One region of the Virgibacillus sp. 6R genome, then DNA from elsewhere that is predicted to be linked to it. Evidence: a T-box and tRNA genes for the amino acid it is inferred to sense, from the RefSeq annotation. Region 1 holds a T-box; the other holds one or more tRNA genes.
What was found. A T-box is a leader RNA that pairs with one kind of tRNA and senses whether it is charged. The one in region 1 lies ahead of serS (serine--tRNA ligase), so its partner is inferred to be a tRNA-Ser.

Region 1 (7,913 bases):
GACAGCACCAGCTGCCCCTAATCCTGTCCAAATGGCATATGCCGTTCCTAGTGGAATTTCCTTCATTGCTAATGACAAAAAATAAAATCCGAATCCAAAAGTGATAACAACAGCAAATAGTCGCCCAATGCTTTTTTTCTGATTATAAAAATTTATGCTCATGACACCAAAAATTTCTCCAAGGCTTGCAATAATAAGATACACCCATGCCAAATTAATCTCCTCCGTCTGAAGGGGTTTTAAACTTTTCTTGTTTCTCGTCTGTCGTTATTTTAATCCCCACTACTCCAATAATAATTAAGCCGATAAAAATTAGTTTTGTAATCGAAAAATCTGCTCCAAAAACAATAAAGTCAATCAATACAATAGCAGCAGCTCCAGAACCTGTAAAAACAGCATAGACAGTGCCAGAAGGTAATTTTTCGCATGCTTTAATCACAAAGTAGAAGCTGAAAATAATCATTATGATCGTACCAATCCATTCCCAAAATGTTTGCGAATATCTTAAACCAATCACCCAAAACACTTCAACAATAGCAGCGAAGAGAACATATAACCATGCCATTTGATAATACTCATCCTCCTTCACGTATATTTTACCACAGGAAGAAAAACATCCTTAATAGGGGCGGATAACTGGTTCAATGTTTGATAAAAAGAAGGTATTATTATCGCCGAATGACTACTATGGGCACAAAATATCGAAATCGACGAAAGGCTGTTTCAAAACGCATTCTAAATAAAAGTTAAGTCTATTACTATAAACTATGATTGTTAGAATAAATAAAGCTATAACTTTCAACGTAATTAAGAGTTGGAATATGTTAAGTTTTCAAAAGAGTACCGGTAAACGACGCAGTAATGTACTATTTTAGTATAGAGCCTACTTTTTGAACAATCTCTATAAAAACTCGAATTTAAGAGGGTTTTGCACTTTTTTGTAGAAGAATACTATATATAAAGCAAAAAGGAGGGGGTGTCGTCATGGCTAATAGAAACAGAACGAACGTGCTGGTGAAGTATAAGAAAAAAATGGAAAGAGACCAGGCAGCAGTGATGCTCCAAACCATTGCGACAAAATTAAAAGAAGAAGGTTCTTTTACGCTTCACCAAGGTGAACAGTACAAATCGTACAGCCAGCAGAATCTGTCACAGTGGAAATCGAACTCGAAGAAAGAAATGGAAAATATGAATTTGAATTTGAACTGGAATGGCATGAAGGAGCAGAAAAAGCCCCATTAAAAATAGAATAATGTTCGTAGTCGTTATGCAATCAAAATAACTTTATCCGCGGATGAAACGCTGATTAAGCCTAAACTTTTTGCATCCGCGGATATTTGCTGTTATCTTTCAAGCTTTTTGTTTCCCTTGTTGAAATAAGGTGCTTTAGCTGTTTTTGCACCTGTCGTTTATGAAATGAGTTGCGACTTTTCTCTTCTACTTATCATTTGGTTGACACACAAAAGATTCGACAAACCATATGGATAATGGTTGACTTCGCTTATTGAATGACTTCTTTCCCACCCATATAAGGATGTAATGCAGTTGGAATAACAATCGTTCCATCCTCTTGCTGATAATTTTCTAAAATAGCGGCAACTGTACGGCCAACGGCTAAACCAGATCCATTTAACGTATGGACAAATTCCGGTTTTGCTTTTGGTTCTCTACGGAAACGAATATTGGCACGTCTTGCCTGGAAGTCTTCAAAATTAGAGCAAGAAGAAATCTCACGATACGTATGCTGACTCGGAATCCAGACTTCAATATCATATTTCTTGGCTGCTGTGAAACCTAAATCCCCTGTACACATACTCATCACACGATATGGAAGCTCTAATAATTGTAATATCTTCTCTGCGTGATTCGTTAACTTTTCTAATGTTTCATACGATTCTTCAGGTTTTACAAAATGGACAAGCTCGACTTTATTAAATTGATGCTGACGGATAAGACCTCTTGTATCTCTTCCCGCAGATCCTGCCTCAGAACGAAAGCAGCTACTAAAGGCAGCGAATTTTTTCGGTAAATCATCTACCTTTAAAATATCATCACGATAATAATTCGTTACTGGTACTTCTGCAGTCGGAGCTAAATAATAATCCCATTCTTCTAGCTTAAATGCATCTTCAGCAAATTTAGGTAGTTGCCCTGTTCCTGTCATACTAGTACGGTTCACAATTTGTGGAGGTAGCATTTCTTCATAGCCATGTTCATCGACATGTACATCCATCATCAGATTCCATAATGCACGCTCTAACCTTGCACCAAGTCCCTTATAAAATACGAACCGGCTTCCAGTTACTTTTCCTGCCCGTTCAAAATCAACAATATCCAAATCTGTTGCTATATCCCAATGAGGCTTTGGCTCATAGGTAAATGCCGCCTTCTCTCCCCAAGTTCGAACCTCTATATTATCCTCTTCATCTTCCCCAACTGGGACACTTTCATGAGGAATATTAGGGATGGATAGCATGATTTGCTCCAGCTGTTCATTAATTTGTTTTAATTCACTATCTAAAACAGCAATTTTATCGCCTACTTCACGCATTTCCTTAATGGCTGGCTCTGCGTCTTTCTTCTCTCGCTTCAACACAGAAATCTGCTTCGATACTTCGTTTCGCTTTGCCTTTAATTGTTCTGTTTCTGAAATCAGCTGACGACGTTTTTCATCCAATTCACCAAAGTGATCCAGTTCTGATAAATCCTCACCACGATGTTGTAACTTTTGCTTTACTTCTTGAAAATGATGACGTAAAAATTTCATATCCAGCATATTTACTGCCTCCTTATATGAATTAAAAATGAATTTTTCTTTATATTACGTTTATAAACGTGATACGTAGCTTACCAACACAAAAAACTCCCGTCCCATTAGATTAGGGACGAGAGCTTTACCCGCGTTGCCACCCTGATTGAAGAACACATCACTGCACTCTTCCAGCTTATCGTGATAACGGCACGTAACCGGGTTTATTTACTCTATCAAAGTGTTCGATAAACCAGTTCAAGGATGGATTCATAGCTGTTTTACATCGATTTCCACCAACCACCGACTCTCTACTGAAAAACAAACTACTACTATTTCCTGTCAATACTGTTTATGTCTTCTTATTATCTTCTATCATAGCTGATTTTTTATACGTACGCAACCGGCATAAACAAATTATTATTTGGCTTGAGCTACCATATCCATAAAATAGGAAATTAACCGATGGTCATCCGTTAATTCTGGGTGAAAGGCTGTAGCTATAAATGGTCCTTGACGAACAGCGACAATATGTTCTTTATACGCAGCAAGAATTTCCACGTCGTCCCCTACTTCCACCACATATGGAGCACGAATAAACACTGCACGGAAGTCGTCCGCAATACCAGCCACGTTGATTTCTGCCTCAAAACTTGCCACTTGACGTCCAAATGCATTCCGGGCAACTGTCATATCAATGAGACCAAGATGCGCTTTTGCTTGTCCCTGAATCAATTTGGCCATGATAATCATTCCAGCACATGTGCCAAAGATTGGTTTACCTTGACGTGCAAAATCTTGAATGGCCGTGAAAAAACCATAGCTATCCATTAACCGTCTAATGGTCGTGCTTTCACCACCTGGCAAAATTAAACCATCTATTTCCGCTAACTGTTCTTTTCTTTTTATCTCTATTGCCTGAGCATCACATGCTCGAATAGATCGAATATGCTCGCGAACTGCTCCTTGCAATGCCAGTACACCAATCGTTGTCATAAGAAAATTCCTTCTTTCTTACTCGCTGCGATCTTGCATCCGATCATGAGCCTCAATCGTTCCCATATCAAGACCCTTCATCGCCTCTCCAAGATCTTTGGATAATTCTGCGATTAATTTATAATCTTGATAATGTGTTGTTGCTTCAACAATGGCTTTTGCAAATTTAGCTGGGTTTGCTGATTTAAATATACCAGAGCCTACGAATACACCATCAGCTCCTAATTCCATCATAAGTGCTGCATCACTGGGAGTAGCAATACCTCCTGCTGCAAAGTTAACAACAGGTAGTCGGCCTTCTTCACGAATCTCGAGCAATAATTCAAATGGCGCACCGATTTCCTTTGCATATGTCATGACCTCATCACGAGACATTGCTGTCAACATACGAATTTCCGATTGTACCTGACGCATATGGCGTACAGCTTCTACAATGTTCCCAGTACCAGGTTCTCCCTTAGTTCTTAGCATAGAAGCGCCTTCTCCTATACGACGGGCAGCTTCACCAAGATTTCGGCATCCACAAACAAACGGAACTGTAAAATCTGATTTATTAATATGATAAATATCATCAGCAGGGGTTAAGACTTCACTTTCATCAATATAGTCCACACCCATTGCTTCTAGCACGCGAGCTTCCGTAATGTGCCCAATCCGTGCCTTTGCCATTACTGGAATGGATACTGCTCCAAGTACTTCCTCTGTAATAGTCGGATCTGCCATTCGAGCGACCCCACCGGCTGCCCGAATATCGGAAGGCACACGTTCAAGCGCCATAACGGCTACTGCTCCTGCTTCCTCAGCAATTTTTGCCTGCTCTGCATTGACAACATCCATAATGACGCCGCCCTTTTGCATTTCTGCCATGCCGCGTTTTACACGATCTGTTCCTATATTTGACAAAGCTATCTCCCCCTAATCTTATTCTCATCGCGTGTTCTTAGAATAAACCTTTAATCCAGTCTACCACTGTATGGAATAGATCAGCAAAGAAATCACCTATTGCACTCATTGTTAACATAAACCAATTGGATTTCTCTACAGCGCTATCGGTTACGATATCTACTGTGCTATTACTATCTTTGGTGATATATCCATAGTCATTTTCACCTTTATAAGTAATTTGCGCCGTGCCGATTTTTTCACCTTTTTTAACAGGAGCGGTTAATTCACCATCTTTATTCAATTTGTCTTTATCAATCGTATATTCTATTTCATATGAATCTTTCTCATCTGGTTTAATCGGTAAAGTTACAGATTCTGCGATTGATATACGCACATCATCTTTTTTTCCTTTTGCTACTGGAAGAGTGGCTTTATCTTCCAGTTGATATCCAGCAGGGAAAATTTCCGTGTCTTCAAATTTTTGAAAACCATAATCTAATAATCTAGCAGTTTGTTCAAAGCGCTTTGGTTCACTTTCTGTTTTCATCACAACAGATATTAAGCGACGATCTCCCTTTTTGGCAGTTCCTGTAAAAGTATACCCTGCTAAATCTGTATAACCTGTTTTTAAACCATCTACGCCTTCGTAATAGAACTTCTTAAAATTAGCCTTGTCATGCGGCAGCATCCAATTTATATTACGAAGCTCCTGTCCATCAAATTCCACAGTCGGCTTGCTTGAAATTTCCAACGCCTTTGGATAATCATGAATAAGATGGTAGGCTAGTAAAGCAGCGGATTTTGCAGAAAGGTAATTTACACCATTTGGGTCTGTCCCTTTTGGATGATTGTCTCCTAACGATTTATTTTCAATTCCAGTTGAATTGACAAATTCAAAATCCTTGAGTCCCATCTCTTCGCCCTTTTTATTCATTAATTTGACGAATTCTCCTTCTGAACCTGCAATAAGCTCAGCAAGAGCAATGGAAGCTGCATTATCCGAGTAAATCGCCATAGCATGATAGAGATCTTTTACTTTATACTCCTTCGCTTGCTTTAATCCAATTCCGGAGAAATTTGAATCTGCCGAAATGCTGTATGGGTAGTCGCTAATTTGTGTTGTTGTATCCCAGCTGATTTGACCTTTTTCAACAGCTTCCCATACTAAATACTCTGTCATCATTTTGGTCATACTAGCTGGAGGAAACAATTTATCTGCATTTTTAGCAAATAGAATTTTCCCTGTATTTGCATCTACCAAGATAGCAGATTCTGCTTCAAGATCTACTTCTGCAGCTTGGATTGATAATGGCTGTACTGCTATGGAAAACGCCATTACAACAACTGCCAGAAAAATGAAGAAACTCTTTTGAATAACATGTTTCAATTTCTTGTACCCCCAACTGTAGTTTAACCTTTTTTTCTATAAGTGGCTGTCCAAAAAGTTTGCTGCCGATATCGTTGACAGTATTAGTTATGTACAGCGATTCTACTATCAACAGTAACCTTGCTAGATCCTTTACCCAACATATCGGTCTTTCTTTTTTGAACAAACACACGAAGAATAGCGTACACATTTTTTCGTGCACTTAGATATTTTACCACATTAAAAGATAAAAAAATAGATGGGGATGTATCCCACATCTATTTTTTTGTTGCTATCTTCATACAGATTGTTCAAAAAATGTACGAACAATGGCACATCAACGTTTCTAGTTGGCTTGTTTTTCCGTTCCTTGGAAATAGATTACCCCTTTTCCTGCATGAGAATGGGTTTTCAAGGATACCTATACTAGTGCTCATGTATCTGCTGTATTCTACTAAAATCGACCACGTCTTGTGCAATTATAGAAATCAATACATCATTGTACAAGCGCACTACTCGAAACTTCACCGCCGTGAACTCAAGGTGCACAAGATGGGTTAGTATAGGCGCCTGAACAGGATACGAAAAGCTATAACAGCAATACACCGCACACAGAAAAAGTGTTTTTCTGTTTCATGGACGCTTGAGACCTTAGCCGAACTTGATATTTTTTACCTCGTTTTTGCACACGCACTTATACAATATAATTTGGTGCTTCTTTGGTAATGTGTACATCATGTGGATGACTTTCCCTTAAACCGGCATTTGTAATTCGAACAAATTGTGCATCCTGGCGTAATTTTTCAATAGTCGGCGTACCGCAATACCCCATTCCAGAACGAAGACCACCGACTAATTGATGGATGGTATCTGCTAACGGTCCTTTATAAGCTACTCGACCCTCAATTCCCTCAGGGACGAGCTTTTTAACTTCTGAATCCTCTTGGAAATAACGATCCTTAGAGCCTGCTTTCATCGCACCTACAGATCCCATTCCACGATAGACCTTGTATTGTCTACCCTGGAAAATTTCTGTTTCTCCAGGGCTTTCGGTAACCCCTGCAAACATACTTCCAAGCATAACAGCATGTGCTCCTGCTGCTAAAGCTTTTACAATGTCACCTGAGTATTTAATGCCTCCATCTGCAATAACAGGTACACCATATGCTGCTGCAGCTTTTGCACAATCATAAACGGCAGTAATTTGTGGAACACCGACACCTGCTACAACTCTTGTCGTACAAATCGACCCTGGACCAATTCCTACTTTAATAATGGATGCTCCAGCTTCAATTAAGGCTTCTGTTGCTGCCGCTGTTGCCACATTTCCAGCAATAATATCCAAATCTGGATACATTTTTCTTACTGCTTTCACTTGTTCAATCACCCCACTAGAATGCCCATGGGCGGTGTCAATCACAATTACGTCTACACCTGCTTCAACAAGCTTTTCAATCCGTTTCATTGCGTCTCCAGTAACACCTACTGCAGCTCCTGCTAATAACCTTCCTTGTACATCCTTTGCAGCATTAGGAAATTCAATTACTTTTTCAATATCTTTAATAGTAATAAGGCCTTTTAATATGCCGTTACCATCTACTAGTGGAAGCTTTTCAATCTTATATTGTTGCAGAATTTTTTCCGCTTCCTCTAAAGTGGTACCAACTGGAGCAGTCACAAGCTGTTCACTTGTCATAACATCGGAAATAGCTATTGAATAATCTTGGATAAAACGGAGATCACGATTCGTTAAAATACCTACCAACTTCTGTTCTTCAACATTATTTACAATTGGCACTCCAGAGATGCGAAATTTCCCCATCAGATGTTCTGCGTCATATACTTGATGTTCTGGGGTCAAAAAGAATGGATTTGTAATAACGCCGCTTTCAGAACGTTTCACGCGATCCACCTGTT
Region 2 (7,913 bases), 2.2 Mb from region 1:
CCATAGTAAATTATTTCCTGAACAGACAGTTGTTTTAACTTCTTTTGAATGATATCTTTAATGAAATTTGCCATCCCTTTAACTCCCTTTAAAACGTTCTACATTACTATATGTTTTACGGGGTGTAAACTCAACTTGTCCTTATTAATTTTCACTATATACAAGCCTTTCCAATTAATAACACCTGTAAAATTGATAAAAAAACATAAGCTAAGTGTGTACCTCAAATGAAAAAGGAGGTCTCATACGATGGATCAATATCCGAATAGAGGAATGAAGGATGTTGAAGAACCACCGAATTATGGTGAAGAAAGAAAAAACCAAGATTTCGTTGGTGTTGAACCAGACAGCTCAAGGGATGAAGAATTTGCTACTGAAATAACTGCAGATGATGTAGGCTCAGAAGTAAATGAAGATATCGATGGAAATACAACCTTTGGATGGGTTGGTATTGCGTTATCCATTATTTCGTTTTTTATCTGGCCAATCATTTTTGGTACTGCAGGTATTGTTCTTGGATTTATGTCCAGGAGCAGAGGTGCAGATGCATTAGGGAACATTGCGATAGCAGCAGGAGCAGTCTCCATTCTTATCACTTTGTTTATTTTACCATTTGTTTAAAGGAAGGGCGCTTGCTCCTTCCTGTTTTTTTGTCAACCATGAGAACGTTGTAAAATATCCTCCTAAAGAATATTAAAAAGGCAGCGTGTAGAATTCTGACACGTGGGGAATGAAAGGTATAAATGGACTTGCGTACATTTGTTTGTCTAATAATATTTAGGAAAATAGTATATTTCACCCGGCGATAGGGAAAAGGGGTCTGAGTTAGGGTTACTTAATTGGAAATCACTTAAAATCCGATTTACATCTAAATCTTGATGTAATTGAGGGTTTATCCGCTCCACAATAGAAAGAACGGTATCATCTGGCTGTACTTTAATAGGGATAACATGATAAATAGTAGAAGAGGAGGAGGCATCACGAACAACCTCATCTTCTTTTTGGGAATGGATATTTTCTTGCGTGATATCCTGATAAATAATATAAACAGCCATAAGACCTACGATTAAGGAAAACATTTTTTTGATAAAATCCATAGAATTAACTCCTTGTCATGAAACCATTCGTTACCCAAAAACGTATAAAATATAAGTAGTATGGAGAGGGGGTCACGATTTTGACTGTTTTCGAGATGGAATGGATCGGGATATTAATTACTGGATTCGCTACTTTATTCCTCATCGGTGAAATTTTAGTTAATATGCGGGGTCTTTTTGGATTATTAGGAATCGGGTTTATTACTGTATATTTTGGTGCATATGTTGAAGCAAGCTCGATTATTATTATGCTTATTATTTATTTTGTTGGATTATTACTTATTATCATTGATGGAAAATTAATAAATGACGGAACGCTGGCGACGATCGGTTTAGCAAGTATGCTAACTGCTGTTGCACTTCCTGCACCAAGCTTAACATCTGGATTATATGCTGTGTTAGGGGTTCTCTTAGGCGGTGGAGCTTCACTATTATTTTTAAAGGTATTTAAGCGCAGAGAAATGTGGAATAAAATTACACTAAAAGATCAGCTAACGAAGGAGGCTGGTTATAATTCCATGAATGAAACCTATGAGAAGCTAGTTGGTGAAGAAGGGATTACATTAACGGATCTGAGACCAGTTGGTACCATTCGGATTCATCGAAAAGATTATAGCGCCATATCAAACGGGCAATGGATTGAAAAAGGCACAAAGATTAGAGTTGTTCAAGTAGATGGAACTCGAATCTTAGTAGAAAAAATGGAGTAACACGAACAAAGGCGCGGGGCGCCCGTTTACCAACGTAGTGAATGGAACGAATCAACTAAAGATTTAGGAATCATGCCACTAAAACAGGGGGATGCCGACGTCTGGGCGGCAAGCCCGTTTTTAGTCGGCCTTCCTCTTAGTGACGAGCCGATGAGGCCTTATCGTAGGCTCATTTCTAAAGTCGCATCGTTGCTGGGCGCTTGCGCCGGACGTGACTAGTCGGTTATTTCGTTATCCCAAGCACCTAATTTTATGCTTTCTTATTTTGTAAAAAAGAACACCAGTGGGTGCTCTTTTTTTGCGTTTAAAATCCTTTTGCTTTAAAACGATAATAGTTGTCTTTTAAATAGAGGTTATGTTTTGTCGCAATGGAAAACAGGAGGTATAGCAGCTTGCTTAATAACGCAAAATATTATAATGGCACCAATGACAGCCCTCCTTTTTGTATTTAAAATCAGACTTCATGTTAAAGTGAAACGCTCATCAGTCAAGTATATTGGAATTTATAACTAGGTAGACCGGGAAAATGGATGGTGTTTTAAATAAGACACCTGATTCTTTATCCCGTATATAAGGTGCTGTAAGATTCCCACTTCATGGAGTTGGATAATATCTGTATATAAATGCTAATTTAAGTACGTACAAAAATGCTCGTTTAACCGTGTAGATTTTTGATCCCCAGTGTATATTATAACTTTACTTGGATGGGCGAGCATGATAGCCTTGTTCGGTCAGCCAGCCCTTGTAATAGCTGGCTTTTGGCTGCCGAATCATGCGAGTAGAGGTCTCCATGTCAAGTGGTAATTATTCATGCACATGTATAGGGAAGCACACTTTAAGCAAAAGTGTACATGCTTAGACAAGCAAAAATGTACATTTTGAAATGGACATTGATAATCTGTACTGCAACAAGTCTAAGTGGGAGATAACAGTACCTAAATACCCTATTTCGTAAAAAGCCTTTAGGTCATACCATTACGGTATTTAACAATCAATGGGGGTGAATGAAAACCCCCACTGATTGAAGATTCACTTTACATCGTTTTTCATAAGCGAAATTTTTTTGTGTACGGTTATATTCTAAGTACGTAAAAAGAATAAAAACCCCAATTGTAAATTTAGTGTTAAAAATATTTATAACTACTTTACAAAAAGTTTATATATACTTAATATTGGTATGGTGCGACAAGATTCAACATGATGAAGGGTAGGTATGAATTTTGGAAATTGATATTCAGAAACTGATTTTTGAATTCATCGGTGGGCTAGGTATTTTCCTTCTTGGTATTAAATATATGGGAGAAGGCCTTCAAAAGTCAGCCGGCGATCGATTACGAGATATTTTGGATAGATTTACAAGCAATCCGTTTATGGGTGTGCTCGCTGGAGTCATTGTTACCATTTTAATTCAAAGTAGTTCGGGTACAACGGTTTTAACTGTAGGACTTGTCAATGCTGGCTTTATGACATTAAGACAGGCAATTGGTGTAATTATGGGAGCGAATATAGGTACAACTATTACAGCTTTTATTATTGGAATTGATATTGGAGCATATGCATTACCAATTATCGCAGTCGGTTGTTTTCTGTTGTTTTTCTTTAAAAATAAAAAAGCAAATGCGATTGGACAAGCTGTATTTGGATTTGGTGCATTATTCTTTGGTTTAGAGCTAATGAGTAACGGAATGAAACCATTACGAAGTTTGGAAGCATTCCAAGAATTAACGGTTAGCATGAGTGATACTCCGATTCTTGGGGTTGTTATCGGTACGGTTTTTACATTAATTGTGCAAAGTTCTAGTGCAACGATTGGTATTTTACAAGGGCTATTTGCTGAAGGCGCAATGGAATTAAAAGCAGCTATTCCTGTTCTGTTTGGTGATAACCTTGGTACAACCATTACAGCAGTATTAGCTTCTCTTGGGGCTACTGTAGCGGCAAAACGCGCTGCATTTACACATGTTATTTTTAACCTTGTAGGAGCTACCGTTTTTATCATTATTCTTGATTTATTTACAATATTTGTCGCTTTCCTACAGGACCAATTTTCGCTTAGCCCGGAAATGACGTTAGCATTTGCGCATGGAAGCTTTAATATTACCAATACAATTATCCAATTTCCATTTATTGGGGGATTGGCCTGGTTGGTAACAAAAATGATCCCCGGCGAAGATTCGATTATAGAATACAAGCCCAAACATTTGGATCCTATCTTTATACAGCAATCTCCGACATTGGCGTTAGACCAAGCGAAATCGGAACTTGTTCGCATGGGAGAGTATGCATATAAAGGTTTAGAAGAAACAAATAAGTATTTAAATACACATTTAATGAAGCATTCTGAAATGGCGATGCAAATTGAAGGAGCTTTAAATAATTTAGATCGGAAAATTACGAATTATTTAATAAGTTTGTCAACGGAATCACTTTCTGAATTAGAAAGTGCAAAGCATTCTACATTATTGGATTCTGTTCGTGATATTGAACGTATAGGGGATCATTTTGAGAATATTGTTGAGCTCATCGACTATAAAATTTCCAATAAAGTACATTTAACAGATAAGGCAAAAGAAGACTTAAATGAAATGTTTGAATTAACAATTTCTACTGTCCAGCAAGCAGTAGAAGCTCTAGAAGATATGAATCGAGAGGAAGCACTTGCTGTTATTCAAAAAGAAGACCAAATCGATAAGATGGAGCGGAACTTCCGTAAACGACATATTATCCGTATGAATGAAGGAGTTTGCAGTGGTTCCGGGGGGATTGTGTTTGTTGATATTATTAGTAATTTAGAACGGATTGGGGATCATGCTGTGAATATTGCTGAGGATGTATTAGGAGATTAACCTTTACTTTTTCTGCCTCGTCTCTAATTGGGATGAGGCAGAGGAGCTTTGGTTACTTAATAAAAAATAGAAAATTTTAATTTTGTCTTTTTGTATTGCATTCCCAATCAAATGATGCTATAGTTAATATTGTCGTTTTTAAGAGATGGCGACATATGATATACATAATCGAACAAAATTAAATTTTTCTTTATTAAACGATTGACAGAAGTTGTCGAACGTGGTAAATTATATCTTGTCGCTATAATATAAGGTGACATTAAAACTGTTCCACAGTAGCTCAGTGGTAGAGCAATCGGCTGTTAACCGATCGGTCGTAGGTTCGAATCCTACCTGTGGAGCCAAATTGGCGGTGTAGCTCAGCTGGCGAGAGCGTACGGTTCATACCCGTGAGGTCGTGGGTTCGATCCCCTCCACCGCCATTATTATTTAATTCGTACGGCGGTCGTGGCGAAGTGGTTAACGCACCGGATTGTGGCTCCGGCACACGTGGGTTCGATCCCCACCGGTCGCCCCATTAATAAACGAATTGGACCCTTAGCTCAGTTGGTTAGAGCTATCGGCTCATAACCGATCGGTCGCAGGTTCGAGTCCTGCAGGGTCCACCATTATTTACTTGGAGGTATACCCAAGTCTGGTTGAAGGGATCGGTCTTGAAAACCGACAGGGGTGTAATAGCCCGCGGGGGTTCGAATCCCTCTACCTCCTCCATACATAAGATTTTTTCGAAATACAACTTTACATATAGGCTCGGTAGCTCAGTCGGTAGAGCAAGGGACTGAAAATCCCTGTGTCGGCGGTTCGATTCCGTCCCGAGCCACCATTTTTGTAACAAGCATTTGCTTGTTTTTTTGTTGTATAGGAAACGATAAAATGAGGTGCTTGTGGATAATGAAATAATCGAATAGTCACGTCCGGCGCATGAGCCCGGCAACGATGCGACTTTAGAAATGCACCCTACGATAAGGCCTCATCGGTTCATCGTAAAGAGGAAGGCCGACTAAAAACGGGCTTGCCGCTCAGGCGTCGGCATGTTCCTGTTTTTAGTGGTATGATTCCTAAATCTTTAGTTGATTCGTTCCATTCGCTACGTTGCTAAACGGGCGCCCCGCGCCTTTGTTCCACTATAGGAAAGTATAAGATTTCTTTGTTTATAGTATAAGAAAAACAAAAGGCTTTCGCCATAAGACTTGGCGACAAGCCAAGTTTTTCTAATATTGGCTAAAAATGAATTACTGTATACGATCCTGCAATCATTGCCTTCCTCTAGCAAACGGGTTTTCACCCTTTCAAGAAATTTAAGCTCACTCCTTTTTTTAAGGGTTGTGAGATAAGTTGCTTCGTTTAACTTGGTAAATAAATGCATATGATTTGCAACATCTAATAAGCTTTGATACCCTTTCAATAAAAGGGTGAATATTCGATCCTTTTTTACAAAATGGATATGAGGAGGAAGGAATAATGGCTAAATTTGAATTACCTGAACTACCATATGCTTATGATGCATTAGAGCCTACGATTGACAAGGAGACAATGAACATTCACCATACGAAGCACCATAATACGTATGTCACTAAATTAAACGGTGCTTTAGAAGGACATGCAGAGCTGCAAAATAAATCTTTAAAAGATTTAATGAGCAATTTAGATGCTGTGCCAGAAAATATCCGTACTGCAGTAAGAAACAATGGTGGTGGACATGCTAACCACAGTCTTTTCTGGAAAGTTCTTTCCCCAAATGGTGGTGGAGAACCTACAGGAGAACTCGCTACTAAAATGAAGGATGCTTTTGGAAGCTTTGATAAGTTCAAAGAACAATTCGAAAGTGCTGCAGCTGGACGCTTTGGTTCAGGATGGGCTTGGTTAGTTGTTAATAACGGAAATCTAGAGATTATGAGCACGCCAAACCAAGATTCTCCATTAATGGAAGGTAAAACGCCTATTTTTGGGGTAGATGTTTGGGAACACGCATATTATCTAAAATATCAAAACAGACGTCCAGAATATCTTTCAGCGATCTGGAATGTTGTTAACTGGGACGAAGTAGCTAAAAACTATAATGAAGCAAAATAATATAGATACAACAGTAAAAAGCATGTGATAAGTCACATGCTTTTTATTTGGTTACATAAATATGAACAGTTTTGAGGGTTTCAGCTTGATTCTCCATATGTACAGTACTTCAGGTTTAATAAACTGAAAGGCGTTGATTGGGTAAAAATTATCCAGCAATTATAGTTAACCATTTCTCTTCATGTTTTCGATATGCGGTTGTTTGTATATCTGTTTCTCAATTGCTCAAACTAGTAGTGACATAAAAAAGGGGAATCAGATATGCAGAAAAGCCACTTCTTTCATTTTGACAACAATAATATTAATAAGGACTTCATCTTTTTACTTATAATCGGCGGTTTGTATTCATTAGGTCTGTTTCTATCCAATACATTTGTAAATATTTATCTGTGGAAACAGTCAGGGGACTATATAACGATTGCTGTCTACAATCTAGCTATTTACATTTTTCAGCCGATCACTTTTATTATCGCTGGTAAATTAGCTAAGAAGGTAGACCGTGTCATTGTATTGAGGCTAGGAGTAATTTTCCTCTCACTCTTTTTTTTAAATGTTCTTTTAATAGGCGAAAAGGCGGCCTACTTTAATTTCATGTTAGGGGGGCTATTAGGCATCGGTTATGGTTTTTACTGGCTAGCTTTTAACGTATTAACTTTTGAAATAACCGAACCAGATACACGGGATTTTTTTAATGGATTTTTAGGTGTGCTGCAATCATTCAGTGGAATGATTGGACCGTTATTAGCAGGCATCATCATTGCAAAAATGGAAGCAAATATTGGCTACACCGTTATATTTTCCGTTTCTTTTCTTATGTTTATTTGCGCTGTGGTGATTAGTTTTTTTCTAAAACAAAGAAAAGCTGAAGGGAATTTCTATTTTCGCAGGGTACTAACAGAACGTTACCATAATAAAAATTGGAAAAGAATTCAAAATGCTCATATTTTCCAAGGGCTGCGCGAGGGTATATTTGCATTTATCATTGCAATTTGGGTGTTTTTAATTACCCAGAGTGAGTTTTCTTTAGGGATGTTTAATTTAGTATTTTCAGGATTCTCGCTGGTGTTTTATTTTATAGGGACCAAAATAATCAAACCTTCTATGCGAAAAAAATCAATATTATTTGGCAGTCTAATATTATATTTTTCCATAGCGCTAATTATTTTTGATATTAGCTATGTACAGTT

Region 2: it has a tRNA-Ser gene. The T-box ahead of serS (serine--tRNA ligase) is inferred to sense a tRNA for this amino acid. The anticodon was not compared.

Annotation. Positions count from the first base shown of each region.
Region 1 covers NZ_CP017762.1:2,387,064-2,394,976, reverse strand. Annotated here, with positions in the region: gene BKP57_RS10760 (DMT family transporter) at 1-213, opposite strand, end outside; gene BKP57_RS10755 (DMT family transporter) at 215-565, opposite strand; partial or broken gene BKP57_RS23430 (amphi-Trp domain-containing protein) at 985-1,116, shown strand; gene BKP57_RS23425 (hypothetical protein) at 1,155-1,253, shown strand; gene serS (serine--tRNA ligase) at 1,502-2,776, opposite strand; T-box leader at 2,879-3,104, opposite strand; gene pdxT (pyridoxal 5'-phosphate synthase glutaminase subunit PdxT) at 3,170-3,745, opposite strand; gene pdxS (pyridoxal 5'-phosphate synthase lyase subunit PdxS) at 3,764-4,648, opposite strand; gene BKP57_RS10730 (serine hydrolase) at 4,686-6,017, opposite strand; gene guaB (IMP dehydrogenase) at 6,691-7,913, opposite strand, start outside.
Region 2 covers NZ_CP017762.1:187,251-195,163, reverse strand. Annotated here, with positions in the region: gene BKP57_RS00985 (DUF2624 domain-containing protein) at 1-74, opposite strand, end outside; gene BKP57_RS00980 (hypothetical protein) at 250-621, shown strand; gene BKP57_RS00975 (hypothetical protein) at 768-1,097, opposite strand; gene BKP57_RS00970 (NfeD family protein) at 1,178-1,807, shown strand; gene BKP57_RS00965 (Na/Pi cotransporter family protein) at 3,028-4,653, shown strand; tRNA gene BKP57_RS00960 (tRNA-Asn) at 4,923-4,997, shown strand; tRNA gene BKP57_RS00955 (tRNA-Met) at 5,002-5,075, shown strand; tRNA gene BKP57_RS00950 (tRNA-His) at 5,095-5,170, shown strand; tRNA gene BKP57_RS00945 (tRNA-Ile) at 5,185-5,261, shown strand; tRNA gene BKP57_RS00940 (tRNA-Ser) at 5,272-5,364, shown strand; tRNA gene BKP57_RS00935 (tRNA-Phe) at 5,401-5,476, shown strand; gene BKP57_RS21825 (hypothetical protein) at 5,741-6,058, opposite strand; gene BKP57_RS00930 (superoxide dismutase) at 6,115-6,726, shown strand; gene BKP57_RS00925 (MFS transporter) at 6,988-7,913, shown strand, end outside.